DNA from 4 places in the Streptomyces sp. NPDC057623 genome. Region 3 is predicted to be linked to each of the others. Evidence: riboswitches for the same ligand, from Rfam matches in the RefSeq annotation. Region 3 holds a riboswitch; each other region holds the start of a gene.
What was found. Region 3 has a riboswitch for cobalamin ahead of cobN (cobaltochelatase subunit CobN). Riboswitches for the same ligand answer to the same signal wherever they lie in the genome.
Positions count from the first base shown of each region.

Region 1: linked by a shared signal. The riboswitch ahead of ACFU95_RS08005 (energy-coupling factor ABC transporter permease) and the one ahead of cobN (cobaltochelatase subunit CobN) in region 3 are both predicted to bind cobalamin.
Region 2: linked by a shared signal. The riboswitch ahead of ACFU95_RS19685 (cobalamin biosynthesis protein) and the one ahead of cobN (cobaltochelatase subunit CobN) in region 3 are both predicted to bind cobalamin.
Region 4: linked by a shared signal. The riboswitch ahead of ACFU95_RS08295 (ABC transporter substrate-binding protein) and the one ahead of cobN (cobaltochelatase subunit CobN) in region 3 are both predicted to bind cobalamin.

Region 1 covers NZ_JBHVGZ010000005.1:185,005-189,246, reverse strand. Annotated here, with positions in the region: gene ACFU95_RS08020 (ATP-binding cassette domain-containing protein) at 1-63, opposite strand, end outside; gene cbiQ (cobalt ECF transporter T component CbiQ) at 60-809, opposite strand; gene ACFU95_RS08010 (energy-coupling factor ABC transporter substrate-binding protein) at 816-1,190, opposite strand; gene ACFU95_RS08005 (energy-coupling factor ABC transporter permease) at 1,187-1,900, opposite strand; cobalamin riboswitch at 1,930-2,118, opposite strand; gene ACFU95_RS08000 (M55 family metallopeptidase) at 2,339-3,172, shown strand; gene ACFU95_RS07995 (M20/M25/M40 family metallo-hydrolase) at 3,165-4,242, shown strand, end outside.
Region 2 covers NZ_JBHVGZ010000017.1:86,007-90,248, forward strand. Annotated here, with positions in the region: gene ACFU95_RS19680 (cobyric acid synthase) at 1-1,241, opposite strand, end outside; gene ACFU95_RS19685 (cobalamin biosynthesis protein) at 1,238-2,179, opposite strand; cobalamin riboswitch at 2,278-2,421, opposite strand; gene ACFU95_RS19690 (trypsin-like peptidase domain-containing protein) at 2,624-4,242, shown strand, end outside.
Region 3 covers NZ_JBHVGZ010000022.1:112-4,353, reverse strand. Annotated here, with positions in the region: gene cobN (cobaltochelatase subunit CobN) at 1-2,264, opposite strand, end outside; cobalamin riboswitch at 2,295-2,440, opposite strand; gene ACFU95_RS22715 (cobalamin biosynthesis protein CobG) at 2,535-3,800, shown strand; partial or broken gene ACFU95_RS22710 (precorrin-8X methylmutase) at 3,790-4,242, shown strand, end outside.
Region 4 covers NZ_JBHVGZ010000005.1:248,236-252,477, forward strand. Annotated here, with positions in the region: gene ACFU95_RS08290 (FecCD family ABC transporter permease) at 1-360, opposite strand, end outside; gene ACFU95_RS08295 (ABC transporter substrate-binding protein) at 369-1,421, opposite strand; cobalamin riboswitch at 1,480-1,695, opposite strand; gene ACFU95_RS08300 (methylmalonyl-CoA mutase family protein) at 1,838-3,640, shown strand; gene scpA (methylmalonyl-CoA mutase) at 3,640-4,242, shown strand, end outside.

The DNA of each region.
Region 1 (4,242 bases), on a different contig from region 3:
GGGGCCGTCCTCGTAGGCGTAGGACGCGCCCCGCAGGGCGACCAGGGCGGTGGGCTCGCTCATGGCAGGGCCCTTTCCAGTACGAGGGTGAGGGCGGCCAGCGTCGCGAGGAGTGCGCAACTCGCGGCCGTGAAGCGGACGGAGACCCGGGCCTCGGGCACCAGGACGCGCAGGGTGCCGTCGTAGCCGCGCCCGGCGAGCCCGGCCTGGAGCCGGGTGGCCCGGTCGAAGGCCCGCACGAAGGCGGTGGCACCGAGCCCGGCCAGCGACCGCCACTCCGCGGCCCGTCCGGTGTGCCCGAGCCGGGCGGCCTGGGCCTCCCGGATACGGCGCATGGAGTCCAGGAGCAGGAAGCTCATGCGGTACGTCACCAGGGCGACGTCGACGACGGGCGCGGGCACGCCGGCCTTCACCAGACGGGGCAGCAGATCCGACATAGGGGTGGTGAAGGCGAACAGCAGCACCCCGAGTGAGGCGGCCGAGGTGCGCAGCAGCAGCTCCCCGGCCCGCAGCGGGCCCTCGTCGGCGAGGGACACGAAGCCTTCCGGCCCGCCGACCTGGACCAGCAGGGTGAGCGCACCGGTCACACAGAAGCCGAGCGGCACGCGGTAGGCGCGCCACAGCCGCCGCGCGGGCACGCCCGCCGGACCCAGCAGTACGGCGAGGGCGGTGGCCAGGATCAGTGCGGCGCCCGGCCAGGGCGGCAGCGAGATCGCGAGCACGGTGAGGCCGAGCCCGAGCACGGCCTTGTCCACGGGGTGACGGCGGCGCCAGCGACTGCTGTGCGCCGCCGCGTCGATCGGCAGCACGAGGCGTCAGGCCCTTTCAGCCGTGGACTCCTCGGGGGTGGCACCGGCCGAGCCGCCGGTGTCACCCACCCGCTCCAGCGCCCGCTGCTCTCCCTGCCGCCGTCCCCGGTGCAGGCCGAAGTAGTAGGCGAGGACCCCGGCGCCGAGGGCCGCCTGGAGGGAGAACAGCGCCGACTCGATCTCGCCGGACGGCGGCTCGTACAGCGGCGAGAACCACGGCTCGTAATCCGGCTTGATCTCGGTGATCGCCGACTCCGCCTCACTGTCGGCGCCCGTGAACGGCTCCTCCTTGTGGTCACCGAGGCCGAGGGCCAGCGGCAGCACGGCGAGGGCGGCCACGACGAGCAGCAGCAGGACGTTGATCTTCGTGTTCCTGCTCATCGGGCCACCGCCTCGGTCTCGGTCTCGGCTTCGGTCCGGGACTGCCTCTTGGTCAGGAGTACGCCCAGCCGGGTCAGTTCGCCCTTGCTGGACTGCACCAGCAGCCGCATCACGAGCACCGTGAGCAGTCCCTCGCTGACCGCGAGGGGGATCTGGGTGACGGCGAAGATGGAGCCGAACTTGCCGAGCGCGCCCAGGAATCCGCTGCTCGGGTCGGGGAAGGCGAGCGCCAGCTGGACGCTGGTCACGCAGTAGGTGGACAGGTCGGCGACGAAGGCCCCGAAGAACACCGCGACCATCAGCGGCACGTCGTACCGCCGTAGGAGTCGGTAGATCGCGTATCCGGCCCAGGGCCCGACGATCGCCATCGAGAAGACGTTGGCGCCGAGCGTGGTCAGACCGCCGTGCGCGAGCAACAGCGCCTGGAAGAGCAGGGTGATGGTGCCCAGGACGGCCATGATCGGCGGCCGGAACAGGATGGCACCGAGGCCGGTGCCGGTGGGATGCGAGCAGCTGCCGGTCACCGAGGGCAGCTTCAGCGCGGACAGGACGAACGTGAAGGCTCCGGAAGCACCGAGGAGCAGTGTGCTCTCGGGGTGCTCCTTGACTTCACGGGTGAGTGAACGGACGCCGTGGACGACGAAGGGCGCGGACGCGACGCCCCAGGCGACCGCGTGCGCCGGAGGCAGGAAACCCTCGGCTATGTGCATGGCTCAGCAGACCCTCTCCAGCACCTCGTGGATGGTTGACGCGCCTTGGCCGGTCTCCTGGCTTACGGGTACCACCGCCCGTGCTCCGCCTTCCCGGGTCCCGAAGGACCCAGTGGCTGCCCGTTTGAGGGCCGGAGCCGGACTTCCCGATTCACAGTGGCGAGGGCCGCACCGGCATCACACCGGCTTTCCCGTTCACCAAGGCGTGGTGACAGTAGTGCCCGGACAGGGTGGCTGACAAGCGCGCCTCAGGGGCGCGAAAGGGTCGCTCGACCGCTCACGACGTGCCCGTGCGCAGGGCCGGATGCCGCACTCCCCGGCCTCCCCCGGCGCCCTGTCCTTACGTGGCGCGGGCGGATGCCGCGGTGGCGGGACTCGACCTCGATACGGCTCTCCGACTCGTAGGAAGTTCCCTCGCCGACGCGTAACGTGAATCACATGAAGATCCTCATCAGCGCCGACATGGAGGGCGCCACCGGCGTGACCTGGCCGGCCGACGTCCTGCCCGGGACGCCGCAGTGGGAGCGGTGCCGGGGGATGTTCACCTCGGACGTCAACGCCGCCGTGCTGGGCTTCTTCGACGGGGGCGCCGAGGAGGTCGTCGTCAACGAGGCCCACTGGACGATGCGCAATCTGCTGCTCGAACGGCTCGACGAGCGGGCGCAGATGCTCACCGGCCGGCACAAGGCGCTGTCCATGGTCGAGGGCGTGCAGCACGGCGACGTGGACGGCGTCGCCTTCGTCGGCTACCACGCGGGCGCCGGCATGGAGGGCGTCCTCGCCCACACCTATCTCGCCAACTCCGTCACCGGGGTGTGGCTGAACGACGTACGGGCGAGCGAGGGCCTGCTGAACGCGCGGGTCGTCGCCGAGTACGGCGTGCCCGTCGTGCTCGTCACCGGCGACGACGTGGCCTGCGAGGACGCCCTCGGGTACGCGCCCGAGGCGCTGAAGGTCGCCGTCAAGGACCACGTCTCGCGGTACGCAGCCGTGTGCCGGACGCCGGCCAGGACCGCCGCCGACATCCGCGCCGCCGCCAAGGAGGCGGCCGCGCTGGCGGTTCGTCAGGTGCCGGTGAGCGACGGACCGTTCACCGTGGCCCTCGAATTCGACGCCGAGCATCTCGCGATGGCCGCCACCGTCGTCCCGGGCGTCCAGCGGATCGGGGAGCGGAAGGTGGCGTACACGAGCGAGCGCATGTACGAGGGAATCCGTACCTTCAAGGCGGTCACCACGATCGTCTCGGCCGCGGTGGAGGAGCAGTATGGCTGACCAGCAGGCACTGGACGAGGTCGTGACGTTCACCTCCGACCTCATCCGGATCGACACGACCAACCGGGGCGGCGGCGACTGCCAGGAGCGCCCCGCCGCGGAGTACGCCGCCGAGCGGCTGGCCGAGGCGGGCCTGGAGCCCACGATGCTGGAGCGCACCAAGGGCCGTACGAACGTCGTCGCCCGCTTCGAGGGCACCGACCCCTCCGCGGACGCCCTGCTTCTCCACGGTCACCTGGACGTGGTGCCCGCGCAGGCCGCCGAGTGGAGCGTGCACCCCTTCTCCGGGGAGATCCGCGACGGCGTGGTCTGGGGCCGGGGCGCGGTCGACATGAAGAACATGGACGCGATGATCCTGGCCGTCGTCCGGGGCTGGGTCCGGGAAGGCGTACGGCCCCGGCGGGACGTCGTGATCGCCTTCACCGCCGACGAGGAGGCGAGCGCCGAGGACGGCGCCGGATTCCTCGCCGACCGGCACGCCGGGCTCTTCGAGGGCTGCACCGAGGGCTTCAGCGAGGCCGGCGCCTTCACCGTCCACGACGGCAGCGGGCGGCAGCTCTATCCGATCGCGGCCGGGGAGCGCGGCACCGGCTGGGTCAAGCTCACCGCACGCGGCAGGGCCGGGCACGGCTCCCGGCCCAACCGGGAGAACGCGGTGATCCGCCTCGCCGCCGCCGTGACCCGCATCGGCGCCCACGAGTGGCCGCTCCGGTTGACCCCGACGGTCCGCGCTTCCCTCACCGAACTCGCCGCGCTGTACGGCCTCCAGGCCGACCTGGACGACGTGGACGGACTGCTGGAGAAGCTGGGCCCGGTGGCCGAGCTCGTCGCGCCGACCGTCCGCAACAGCGCCAACCCCACGATGCTGGAAGCCGGTTACAAGGTCAACGTGATCCCGGGGGAGGCCGTGGCCTACGTCGACGGCCGGTATCTGCCCGGCCTGCGGGACGAGTTCAGCGCCACCCTCGACGAACTCACCGGGCCCGATGTGGACTGGGAGTTCCACCATGGCGAGGTGGCCCTCCAGTCACCGGTGGACTCGCCGACGTACGCCAGGATGCGCGCCGCGA
Region 2 (4,242 bases), on a different contig from region 3:
TCGGAGATGAACCCGTCGCCCCCGCTGACCTCGGCGACCCCGTGATGGATCTCGTACCCCTCCACCCGCTCCCCGAGGGCTTCGCCGACGGGCCGGGTCAGGGTCTTCTCGCGGGCGAACCGCACCCGTACCGGCAGGATCCCGAGCCCGTCGACCTGGCCCGCGCGGCTCTCGACCTCGTCCTCGATGTGCTCGCCGAGCACCTGGAAGCCACCGCAGATGCCGAGGATCGGCCGCCCCTCGGCGGCCCTGCGCTCGATGGCCTGCGCGAGTCCCCGTTCCCGCAGCCACTCCAGCGCGCGCACGGTTCCCCGGGTGCCGGGGAGCACCACCAGATCCGCGTCGGCCAGCTCCTCCGGCCGGTCCACGAACCGCACGACAACACCCGGCTCGGCGGCCAGGGCGTCCACGTCGGTGAAGTTGGACATCAGCGGGACGGCACAGACCGCGACCCGCAGCACATCCTCGCCGACGGGCGGCGCGACGACCGACTCCCGGACCGTGCCGCGCAGCGAGACCCGCAGCCCGTCCTCCTCGTCGATGCCGAGCCCGTGCCGGAAGGGCAGGACACCGTAGGTGTGCCGGCCGGTGAGGCCGTGGAGCATGTCGAGCCCGGGTTCGAGCAGCGACACGTCGCCCCGGAACTTGTTGACGAGGAACCCGGCGATGAGCTCCTGGTCCTCGGGGGAGAGCAGCGCCACGGTCCCGAAGAAGGAGGCGAAGACGCCCCCGCGGTCGATGTCACCCACGACCAGCACGGGCAGCCGCGCACTGCGGGCGATGCCCATGTTGACGATGTCGGTCCGCCGCAGATTGATCTCGGCCGGAGAGCCGGCCCCCTCACAGATCACCGCGTCGTACGTGTCCCGCAGTTCGGCGAGACAGTCGAGCACCGTCCCGAGCAGCGCCTGCTGCCGCCCCCCGTGGTACCCGCGTGCACTCATCTCGCCCACCGGCCTGCCCAGCAGGACGACCTGGCTGCTCCGCTCGCCACCGGGCTTGAGCAGCACGGGATTCATCTGCGCGGTCGGCTCCAGGCGGCACGCCTGCGCCTGCATGGCCTGCGCCCGCCCGATCTCGGCGCCCTCGCGCGTCACGAACGAGTTGAGGGACATGTTCTGCGCCTTGAAGGGTGCGACCTTGACCCCCTGCCGCACCAGCCACCGGCAGATCCCGGCGGTGACGACGCTCTTGCCCGCGTCCGAGGTGGTTCCGGCGACGAGAAGCCCACCGCCCGTCATGACGTACGTCCCTTCGCGATACGGCGCGCGGCGGCACAGACGCCGAGCGCCAGCCAGCCGACGCGCCTCGACAGCCGTACGGCCCTCTCGATGTCCTGGACGGCGACGGCGCGCCCCGCCCCGTTGAGCACGGGCCGATGCTCCACCCGCCCGCCGTACGACAGCGTCCCGCCGAGGCGCACCCCGAGCGCCCCCGCGAACGAGGCCTCGACGGGCCCGGCGTTGGGGCTGGGGTGCTTGCCGGCGTCGGCGCGCCAGGCCCGTACCGCCCCGCGCGGATCTCCCCCGGCGACGGCGGCGAGTACGGCGGTCAGCCGGGCCCCCGGCCACCCCGCCACGTCGTCGAGCCGTGCCGAAGCCCACCCGTACCGGCGGTACTTGGGCGACTTGTGGCCCACCATGGCGTCGAGCGTGTTCACGGCCCGGAACCCGAGCAGCCCCGGCACCCCGCCGACGGCACCCCACACCAGCGCGCCCACCACCGCGTCGGAGGTGTTCTCGGCGACGGACTCCACGACCGCCCGCGCGATCCCGTCCGCGTCCAGCGCCTGCGGATCCCGCCCGCACAGATGCGGCAGGCGCGCCCGCGCGCCCTCGACGTCCCCCGCCTCCAGGGCGCGCCCGATCGTGAGGGCCTCCCGGGCGAGCGAAGTCCCCCCGACCACCGCCCAGGTGGCGGCGCCGGTCAGGGCGAGAGACGCGGCGGGAGAGGTACGGACGGCACGCGCGGCGAGCGCTCCGACGGCGACGGCGCCACCGGCGCACACGGCCGTGTGCAGCGCACCCCGTGCGCGGTCGTCGCGCCACAGCACTCTTTCCACGGCACCGGCGGCGCGCCCGAACGCGGCGACCGGATGCCCCCGGCGAGGGTCGCCGAGCAGCAGATCACCGAGAAGCCCGGCGGCGGCGCCGTACGCGAAGACGCGATCGGCTCGCATCGGAGTCAGCCGACCGTGAGGTCAGACGACGGTCTGGTACTGCGTGTCGATCGGCAGGCGAGCATCGCGTTGTGTCCTCACTCAGGGTGTCCACGCCCTGGTTCGACGAGACCGGCGGCGAGAGTTCCTGGCTCCCGGGGCTTTCTACCCCGGTGACAGTGGCGGGACCGCGCCGGATTCGCACCGGCTTCCTCTTCTGCCGCCGTAGCTGGCCCCGGAAGTCCACCACGGGGTTGGAAGGGCCGTCAACTTGCCGTTGACCTGCGGCGGGGGAGTGTGGAGAACCCCACATGGCTAGCACCACACCGGACCTGTAGGGGCGGACTCGGGACCAATTCCCCGAGCCGGGTGGCCTTGCCGCGACTCGGTTGCGGACAGGGGCGCCCGGCACCTGCAATATCTCGTACGAAGCATGATGAGATAGAGGAAACTCGGCGAGTCTGTATGAACATTGGTGAAACGGGTCTACGGGGAAAGGGTGCCGGTTCCCTGGAAGAGCTCGGCACCGCGGTGGTCCGGGTGCGCGGCGTCGACGGCCGGTCCGTGGGGACGGGCTTCCTGCTCGCCCCGGGCACGGTCGTCACCTGCGCCCATGTGGTCGCGGACGCGCTGCGCACCGACGCGAGAGCGGCGACGCCGCCGGTGCCGTCGGTGACGGTGGAGTTCCCGCTGCTGCCGGGCGCGGTGACCTACGAGGCGAAGGTGTCCGGCTGGCGGCCGGTGGCAACGGACGGCACCGGCGACATCGCCTTGCTGCGGCTGCCGGAAGGCGCACCCGGTGGCGCGGTCCCGCTGGCGGGCGCGGGCGACGTCTGGCACCACCGCTTCCGCGTCCTCGGCTTTCCCGCCACCGCCGAGCACGGCGCCTGGATCGGCGGACGGCTGCTCGACATCGTCGGCCAGGGCTGGATCGCGATGGAGACGGACGGCACGGGCCATCGCATCGGCCCCGGATGCAGCGGAGCGCCGGTCTGGGACGAGGAGGCCGGCGCGGTCATCGGCATGACGGTCGCGACCGACCGCGGCGCCTCGGCGACGACGTCGTACCTCATCCCGGCCGCCGCGCTCCTCGACCTCCAGCCCGGTCGGCGCCGCTGCCCGTACCGCGGTCTCGACGCGTTCCGCGAGAAGGACGCCGAGTACTTCTTCGGCCGGGAGGACGAGACGCGTCGGCTCCTCGACGCGGTCGAACGGCACTTGGTGGTCCCGGTGGTGGGTCCGTCCGGCAGCGGCAAGACGTCCCTGGTACGGGCCGGGGTACTGCCCCGACTGCGGGCCGAGGGGTTCACCGTCTCGGAGATCCGCCCACTGCCGGGGACACGGGCGTCGCTGACGGTGGCTCGGGCGGTGGTGGGGGTGTTGGGAGCATCGGGGGCGGCTTGGGCGGCGGGGGCGTTGGGGGCGTCTGGTGCCGCAGTCGCACAGGGGCCATCGCCCGAGGCCGGTTCCGGTGGCGCTGCGTCGGGGTCGCCTGCGACCGGTCCCGACGCCGGACCGGTGATGTCGCCGGGTCCCGACCCCGGCCCCCGCCCTGGTCCCGACCCCGCCGCCGTGCCCGCGCCCCGGCCCGAGGCGGCCCTCAACCCCGCGCTGGCCGCCGTGGAGCAGGAGCGTGCCGCGCTCGCCCTGGCGGACCTGCTGGACTCCGCGGACGGTCCGACCGCCGCCGAACTCGGGCGGCGAGTGCTGGACCACTGCGGCCCGCGCGGCCATGTCTTCTTCCTCAACCAGCTGGAGGAGACGGTCGCCGCCGAAACGGCCACGGCCCGCGCCCTGTTGGCACTGGTGGTGGATCTCGTCTCGGCACCGGCGGAGGGGCGCCGGTTGCGCGTTCTCGCGACCCTGCGCTCCTCCTGCCTGGACGACCTGGCCGACCCGGTCACCGCCCGCGTCCTCAGCGACTGCGCCCAAGTGGTCGCGCCGCTGGGGCGATCGGCGTTGCTCCGTGCCATCGAAGGTCCGGCGGCCCGTGTCCCCGGCCTCACCCTCGACACCGGCCTCGCCGTACGCATCGTCGACGACGCCGAGGACGAACCGGGTCACCTTCCCCTGATGGAGTTCGC
Region 3 (4,242 bases):
GCGAACTCCAGGATGGCGGCGACCTGTTCGCCGTGCTCGGTGGGTACGGCGGCCGGGTCCCAGCCCGCGTCGTCCATCGCCTGGACCAGGGCGCGGGCCTTCTCCTCCGCCTCGTCGGCGGTCGTACGGGTCGCGGCGGACTCGTCGAGGCCGAGAGCTTCACGCAGGCCGGGCAGGGCGGTGGTGCCGCCCCAGATCTGGCGGGCGCGGAGGATGGCGAGGACGAGGTTGACGCGGTCGCCGCCCTGCGGCGGCGCGCCGAGGACGTGCAGGCCGTCGCGGATCTGGGCGTCCTTGACCTCGCACAGCCAGCCGTCGACGTGCAGCAGGAAGTCGTCGAAGCCGTCGTCGTCGGGGCGGTCGGCCAGGCCGAGGTCGTGGTCGAGCTTGGCGGCCTGGATGAGGGTCCAGATCTGGGCGCGGATGGCCGGGAGCTTGGCCGGGTCCATGGAGGAGATCTGGGCGTACTCGTCGAGGAGTTGCTCCAGGCGCGCGATGTCGCCGTAGGAGTCGGCGCGGGCCATCGGCGGGACGAGGTGGTCGATGAGGGTGGCGTGGACGCGGCGCTTGGCCTGGGTGCCCTCGCCGGGGTCGTTGACCAGGAACGGGTAGATCAGGGGCAGGTCGCCGAGGGCGGCGTCGGGGCCGCAGGCGGCGGACAGGCCGGCGTTCTTGCCGGGCAGCCACTCCAGGTTGCCGTGCTTGCCGAGGTGGATCATCGCGTCGGCGCCGAAACCGCCGTCCTCGGCGCGGGCGGCGATCCAGCGGTAGGCGGCCAGGTAGTGGTGCGAGGGCGGCAGGTCCGGGTCGTGGTAGATGGCGATGGGGTTCTCGCCGAAGCCGCGCGGGGGCTGGATGAGGATCAGCAGGTTGCCGAAGCGCAGGGCCGCGAGGACGATGTCGCCCTCCTTGTTGCGGCTGCGGTCGACGAACATCTCGCCGGGCGCCGGGCCCCAGTGCTCCTCGACGGACGTGCGCAGCTCCTCGGGAAGCGTGGCGAACCAGCGCCGGTAGTCGGCCGCCGGGATGCGCACCGGGTTGCGGGCCAACTGCTCCTCGGTGAGCCAGTCCTGGTCGTGGCCGCCGGCCTCGATGAGCGCGCGGATCAGCTCGTCGCCGTCGCCGGAGACCAGGCCGGGGATGTCGCTGTCGCCGAAGTCGTAGCCCTCGGCCACCAGCCGCCTGAGCAGCGCGACGGCGCTGGCGGGGGTGTCCAGGCCGACCGCGTTGCCGATCCGGGAGTGCTTGGTCGGGTAGGCGGACAGCACCAGGGCCAGGCGCTTGTCGGCGGCCGGGATGTGGCGAAGACGCGCGTGGCGTACGGCGATTCCGGCGACCCGGGCCGCGCGCTCGGGGTCGGCGACGTAGGCGGGCAGGCCGTCCTCGTCGATCTCCTTGAAGGAGAACGGCACGGTGATGAGCCGGCCGTCGAACTCGGGCACGGCGATCTGACTGGCGGCGTCCAGCGGGGAGACGCCCTCGTCGTTCTCCTCCCAGGCGGTGCGCGAACCGGTCAGGCACAGGGCCTGGAGGATCGGCACGTCGAGGGAGGTCAGGGCGCCCGCGTCCCAGGACTCGTCGTCGCCGCCGGCCGATGCCTCGGCGGGCTTGGTGCCGCCGGCGGCGAGGACGGTGGTGACGATGGCGTCGGCTGCGCGCAGTTCGTCGATGAGTTCGGGCTCGGGGGCCCGCAGTGAAGCGACGTACAGCGGCAGCGGCCGGGCGCCGGCCTCCTCGATCGCGTCGCACAGGGCGCCCACGAAGGCGGTGTTGCCGCTCATGTGGTGGGCGCGGTAGTAGAGCACGGCGATCGTCGGGCCGTCGGCGCGGGACTCGCGCTCCAGCGGGCCCCAGCTCGGCGCGGGCGCCGGTGCCTCGAAGCCGTGCCCGGTCAGCAGCACGGTGTCCGACAGGAAGCGGGCGAGCTGGTCCAGGTTGGCCGGGCCGCCGTGGGCGAGGTAGGCGTGGGCCTCGGCGGCGATGCCGACGGGGACCGTGGAGGCGGCCATCAGCTGGGCGTCCGGGGCCTGTTCGCCGGAGAGGACGACGACCGGGCGGCCGTCGGCGAGCAGCAGGTCGAGGCCCTCCTGCCAGGCGCGCAGACCACCGAGCAGGCGTACGACGACCAGGTCGACGCCGTCGAGGAGCGCGGGCAGGTCGTCGAGCGGGAGCCGGGCCGGGTTGGCGAAGCGGTACGGGACCGGGCCGTTCGCCGCGCGAGCGCTGAGCAGGTCGGTGTCGGACGTCGACAGGAGAAGGATCATGCGGCGTCGGCCTTCCTCGGGGTGTCCGCGCCCCGGGCGGTGTCTGACGGCGGGAGTTCCTGACTCACCCGACCCTGGCGGGGTGGGCTCACAGTGGCGGGACCGCGCCGGATTCGCACCGGCTTCCTCCCCTGTCGCCGTCGTGGCGGTGGCGGACCGGATGATCCACCGAGAAGCATAGTAAGGGGCGCGGGCAGGGGGCGCGGGAAGAGGCGTCGGCCTACCGAGGCGGCGCATACGGTCGGCGGGGCGGTCGGTATGCTCGCCGCCATGTCCACGCCGTCGATCCGACCGTCGTCCCAGGCCACAGGGGTCTCACGGGACCGGGGCGACGCATGCCCGGGCGCACTGAGGCTGCACACGGCGGACGACGGCGCACTCGCCCGGATCCGGATTCCCGGGGGTGTGCTTCAGGTCGGTCAGGCACGGGATCTCGGCCGGGCGGCGCGCGAACTGGGCGACGGGGAACTGCATCTGACCTCGCGGGGAAACGTCCAGCTGCGCGGTCTGACGACCGGCTGCGGCGGGGAGTTGGCGACCCGGCTGGACGCGGCTGGGCTGCTGCCGTCGTGGCGGCACGAGCGGGTGCGCAACGTGGTGGCCTCGCCCCTGTCCGGGCTGGACGGGCGCGGCTTCGCCGACGTACGGCCGTGGCTGCGGACGTTGGACGCGTTGCTGTGCGCGAGCGAGGCGGCGGCCCGGCTGTCCGGGCGGTTCCTGTTCGCGCTCGACGACGGGCGCGGGGACGTGGCGGGGCTCGATGCGGACGTGACGCTGCGGGCCGCGCCGGACGGGGGTGGGTGGCTGCGGATCGGGGCCGCCGGTTCCGTCGCCGTCCTGAGCGCCGAGGACGCGCCCAGGGCCGCGTTGCTGGCCGCCGAGGTGTTCCTGGAGGCGAGTGGCGGCCAGGTCTGGCGGGTGGCCGAACTTCCGTCGCCCGCCGAGGAGTTGACGCACGAGGTGGTACGGCGGCTGGGGGGCGGGCAGGTCTCGCCGGCCTGGCCGCTCGCGAGCGGCATCTCCCCCTCCCCCGGCGTCGTCACCGGCCCGGACGGCACGACGAGCCTCTCCGTTCTCGCCCCGCTGGGCCGCCTCACCGCGGCGCAGTGGACGGAGCTGACCGCGGCCGTGTCCGGGGAGCTGCGCCTCACACCCTGGCGCGGGGTGATCCTTCCCACAGTGCGCTCCGACCGGCTGCCCGGCCTAGACTCCGTCGGTCTGATCACGGACCCGGACTCCCCTTGGCTGGGCATCGGTGCCTGCATCGGACGGCCAGGTTGCGCCAAGTCGCGGGCGGACATCCGTACGGACGCGGCCGCGTCGCTCACCACGGGCGGCGGGCTGCCGGCGTACTGGTCCGGTTGCGAGCGCCGTTGCGGTCGCCCGCGCGGCGATCACGTGGACGTCGTCGCGGCCCCGGACGGCGGCTACCTGATCTCCGTCGTACGAGGCGGCCGGGTCCGCGCCACGACGACGACCGACAACCCATCGAAGCTCGCCGCCGACTTGGCGGCGGCCCGCACGCATGACCTGTAGGAGCACGGTGTTCGAGTACGAGAAGGACGGTGCGGCCATCTACCGCCAGTCCTTTGCCACCATCCGCGCGGAGGCGGACCTCGCGGGCCTGCCCGCCGACGTCAGTCAGGTCGCGGTCCGGATGATCCATGCCTGCGGGATGGTCGACCTGGTGCGCGACCTCGTGTACTCGCCGGGGGTGGTGGCCCGTGCCCGGGAGGCCCTGCGTGCGGGTGCGCCCATCTTCACCGATGTGCAGATGGTGGCGAGCGGTGTGACCCGCAAGCGGCTGCCCGCCGGCAACGACGTGCTGTGCACCCTGTCCGACCCGGCCGTCCCCGGGCTGGCCGCGCAGATGGGCACCACGCGCAGCGCGGCCGCCATGGAGCTGTGGCGGGACCGGCTGGAGGGCTCGGTGGTCGCGGTCGGGAACGCGCCGACCTCGCTGTTCCGGCTGCTGGAG
Region 4 (4,242 bases), on a different contig from region 3:
CGAGAGGGACACGACGCCGCCGCCCACACCCAGCACCACCACGGCGACCGCTCCGGTCGACGCCCCGGAGGACACCCCGAGGACGAACGGATCGGCGAGCGGATTGCGCAGCAGCGACTGCATGACGGCCCCGCAGACGGCGAGCCCGGCCCCGCACACCGCGGCGAGCAGCGTGCGCGGCATCCGCAGGTTCCACACGATGCCGTCCCGCAGGGGCGCCAACGTGCTGTCGCCGAGGCCGAGATGAGCGGCGACGGACGCCCAGACATCGGCGGTGGAGATGTCGGCCGGCCCGATCGTCACCGCGACGGCGACCGACGCGAGCAGCGCGGCCGGCCCGCCGAGGGCCAGCAGCGGCATGCGCGGGCTCACCTGGTGCGTCCGGCGAGCCCGAAGTCGCGCAGCCCGGCGGCGACCTTCTCGATGCCTTCGACCGTGCGGATGGACGGGTTCATCGCCTGCCCGCTGAGCAGGACGTACCGCTTCTTCTTCACCGCGGTCAGGTTGCGGGTGGCGGGGTTGGTCTCCAGGAAGCTGATCTTGGCCGCGGCGGTCTCCGCGGTCTGCTGCTCGCGGGTCAGGTCGCCGATCACGATCACGTCGGGGTCGCGGTCGGCGACCGTCTCCCAGTTGATCTGGGGCCACTCGTCGTGGGTGTCGGCGAACGCGTTCCGCGCGCCGACGGCACGGGTGATGGCGCCCGGCGCACCGCAGCAACCGGCGAGGTAGGGCGACTGGGAGTTGGCGAACCAGTACATGAGGGACACGTCGGAGGCGTCCAGTCCGGCGGTGGCCTCGCGCACCCGCTCCTTCAGCGCGGCGACGAGCTTCTCGCCGCGCTCCTCGACGCCGAACGCGCGGGCCAGGTCGCGGATCTCGCCGTACACGGCATCGAGGGTGAGCGGGGTGGAGCGGGAGCCGTCGCCGCCGCTGTCGTTGTCCTTGCCCGCGGCGCAGTCGGAGGGCGAGACGTACGTGGGCACGCCCAGCTTCTCGAACTGCTCGCGGGTGGCGACGCCGCCCTTGCCGAGGGTGGATTCGAAGGAGGCGGTGACGAAGTCGGGTTCGGCGTCCAGGACCTTCTCGAAGGAGGGCGCGTTGTCCGCGAGGCGGGGTACGGAGGCGTTTGCCTTCTCCAGCCCCTTCATCACCGGGTCGGTCCAGGTCGCCGTACCGGCGATGCGGTCGGCGAGGCCGAGGGAGAGCAGGATCTCGGTGGTGCCCTGGTTGAGGGAGACGGCGTGCTGCGGGGCGGACTTGAGGGTGACCTCGTGGCCGCAGTTGTCGAGGGTGAGGGGATGGCCCGCGGTGGCGGGCTTGCCGCTGTCCTCGGTGCCGCCGTCTCCAGGGCCACCGCAGGCGGTGAGCAGAAGGGCGGGTGCGAGCAGCAGGGCGGCGGGACGGAACGCGGAACGGAACACAGGCGTGCCTCGGTTGTCGGGGCTCGTGCGCGGAGCCTGGCCTACGGACGTCCTTCGCGCGGGGCGCGAAGGTGCCAGCAGGTCTTCGGACTCGGGTTCGTCCCGCCGGGGCGCCTTCCCGGTACGGTTCCCGTGCCCGCCCTTCGGCCGGCCCGTTCCCCTCCCAGTGGCATGGTGTGCCCCGCCGGTCCCCCTCACCGCTGCGCGTCAGCTCCGGATTCGCACCGGATTCCCTGGCCTCGGATGTGGCTCGACTGGCCCGCAGAGGCTATCAAGCCCGCCTCGCCGCCAGGCCGGCAGAACGGTCACCGCGGGGGCCCGGGAGAGTGCGGAGACCCAGGTCACAACCTGCGAGAGGGAAAGGTCACAGCCGTGCCCTCTGCTGCTCCTTTGTCGATCTGACCTAGCATCCGAGCATGACGGTCCTGCCTGACGACGGGCTCTCGCTGGCCGCCGAGTTCCCTGACGCAACCCATGAGCAGTGGCAACACCTGGTGGAAGGTGTGCTGCGCAAGTCGGGCAAGGACGTCTCGGGTCCGGCAGCGGTAGATGCCCTGTCCACTGCTCTGGAGGACGGGCTGCGCACCCGTCCCCTGTACACCGCGCGCGACGCCGCACCCGACCCCGGTCTGCCCGGGTTCGCCCCGTTCGTCCGCGGCGGTCGCGCCGAGGGCAACACGGTCGGCGGCTGGGACCTGCGCCAGCGGCACACCGCGGTCGCGGACGGTGTGGCGCTCGCGGACCTGGAGAACGGCGTCACCTCGCTCTGGCTGGTCCTCGGCGAGGGCGGCATCCCGGTGTCGTCGCTCGGCCGGGTCCTGGACGGTGTCTATCTCGACCTGGCCCCCGTCGCCCTCGACGCGGGAGCCGACGTGGAACCCGCCGCGCGCGAGCTGCTGCGGCTGTACGAGGAGCGGGGCGTCGCCAAGGAGGCGGCGCGCGGCAACCTCGGCGGGGACCCGCTCGGCCACGAGGCACGTACCGGAGAGTCCTCGGCGTTCGCGCCGGTCGCCTCGCTGGCCCGGCGGTGTGCCGAGGAGTACCCGGGGCTGCGGGCGCTGACCGTGGACGCGTTGCCGTACCACGAGGCCGGCGGCTCGGCCGCCCAGGAGCTGGGCTGCTCGCTCGCGACCGGCGTCGCGTATCTGCGGGAGCTCACCGAGGCGGGCCTGACGGTCGAACAGGTGTGTGCGCAGCTGGAGTTCCGCTACGCGGCCACCGCCGACCAGTTCCTGACCATCGCCAAGCTGCGGGCCGCGCGCCGGCTGTGGGCGCGGGTGAGCGAGGTGTGCGCGGCGCCGAGCGCGCAGGTGCAGCACGTCGTGACCTCGCCGGTGATGATGACGCGCCGCGACCCGTGGGTGAACATGCTGCGCACGACGGTGGCCACGCTGGCCGCCGGGGTCGGCGGCGCCGACTCGGTGACCGTGCTGCCCTTCGACCACGCGCTGGGCCTGCCGGACGCGTTCGCGCGGCGCATCGCCCGCAACACCTCGACCATCCTCCTGGAGGAGTCGCACCTCGCCCGGGTGATCGACCCGGCGGGCGGCTCCTGGTACGTGGAGCGACTCACGGACGAACTCGCCCACGCGGGCTGGGAGTTCTTCCGCAAGATCGAAGGCGCGGGAGGCCAGGCGGCCGCCCTGCGCTCCGGGCAGCTGGGCCAGGACCTCGCCGCCACCTGGGAGGCGCGGGCCGGCAAGCTCGCCAAGCGCCGCGAACCCGTCACCGGCGTCAGCGAGTTCCCGTACCTGTCCGAGCCGCCCGTGCAGCGCGAGCCCGCCCCCGAACCCCGGTCCGGCGGCCTCCCCCGGGTCCGCCGCGACGAGGCGTACGAGGCGCTGCGCGCCCGCTCCGACGCCCACCTGGCCGCCACCGGCTCCCGGCCCCGTGTCTTCCTGGCCGCGCTCGGCCCCGCCGCCGCGCACACCGCGCGCCTCACCTTCGCCTCGAACCTCTTCCAGGCAGGCGGCATCGAGCCCGTCACCGAGGGCGGCTTCGAGGAGAGCGGCGCCACCGAGGTGTGCCTGTGCTCCAGTGACGCCCTCTACGAGGAGCAGGCCGAGACCGTGGCCGCCGGGTTCAGGTCGGCGGGCGCCACGCAGGTGTTCCTCGCGGGCCGGCCCGGGCAGTACACCGAGGTCGACTCGTATGTCTTCGCGGGCTGTGACGCCGTCGCCGTGCTGTCCGCCACCCTCGACCGCATGGGAGTGTCCTGATGGGAATCCCCGACTTCTCCGGGATCGAGCTGGGGACCCCGGCCGCCGCCGGCGGCGCCGACGAGTGGCGTACGGCGGTCAAGCAGGCCACGGGCGGCGACGAGCCGCTGTGGGAGACCCCGGAGGGCATCGCGGTCAAGCCGCTGTACACGGGCCGTGACCTGGAGGGCCTGGACTTCCTGTCGACGCACCCGGGCATGGCGCCGTATCTGCGCGGCCCGTACCCGACGATGTACGTCAACCAGCCCTGGACGATCCGCCAGTACGCGGGCTTCTCGACCGCCGAGGAGTCCAACGCCTTCTACCGGCGCAACCTGGCGGCCGGCCAGAAGGGCCTGTCGGTCGCCTTCGACCTGCCCACCCACCGCGGCTACGACAGCGACCACCCGCGCGTGACGGGTGACGTCGGCATGGCGGGCGTGGCGATCGACTCGATCTACGACATGCGCCAGCTCTTCGACGGCATCCCGCTGGACAGGATGACCGTCTCGATGACGATGAACGGCGCCGTGCTGCCGGTGCTGGCGCTGTACATCGTGGCGGCGGAGGAGCAGGGCGTGCCGGCGGAGAAGCTGGCCGGGACCATTCAGAACGACATCCTC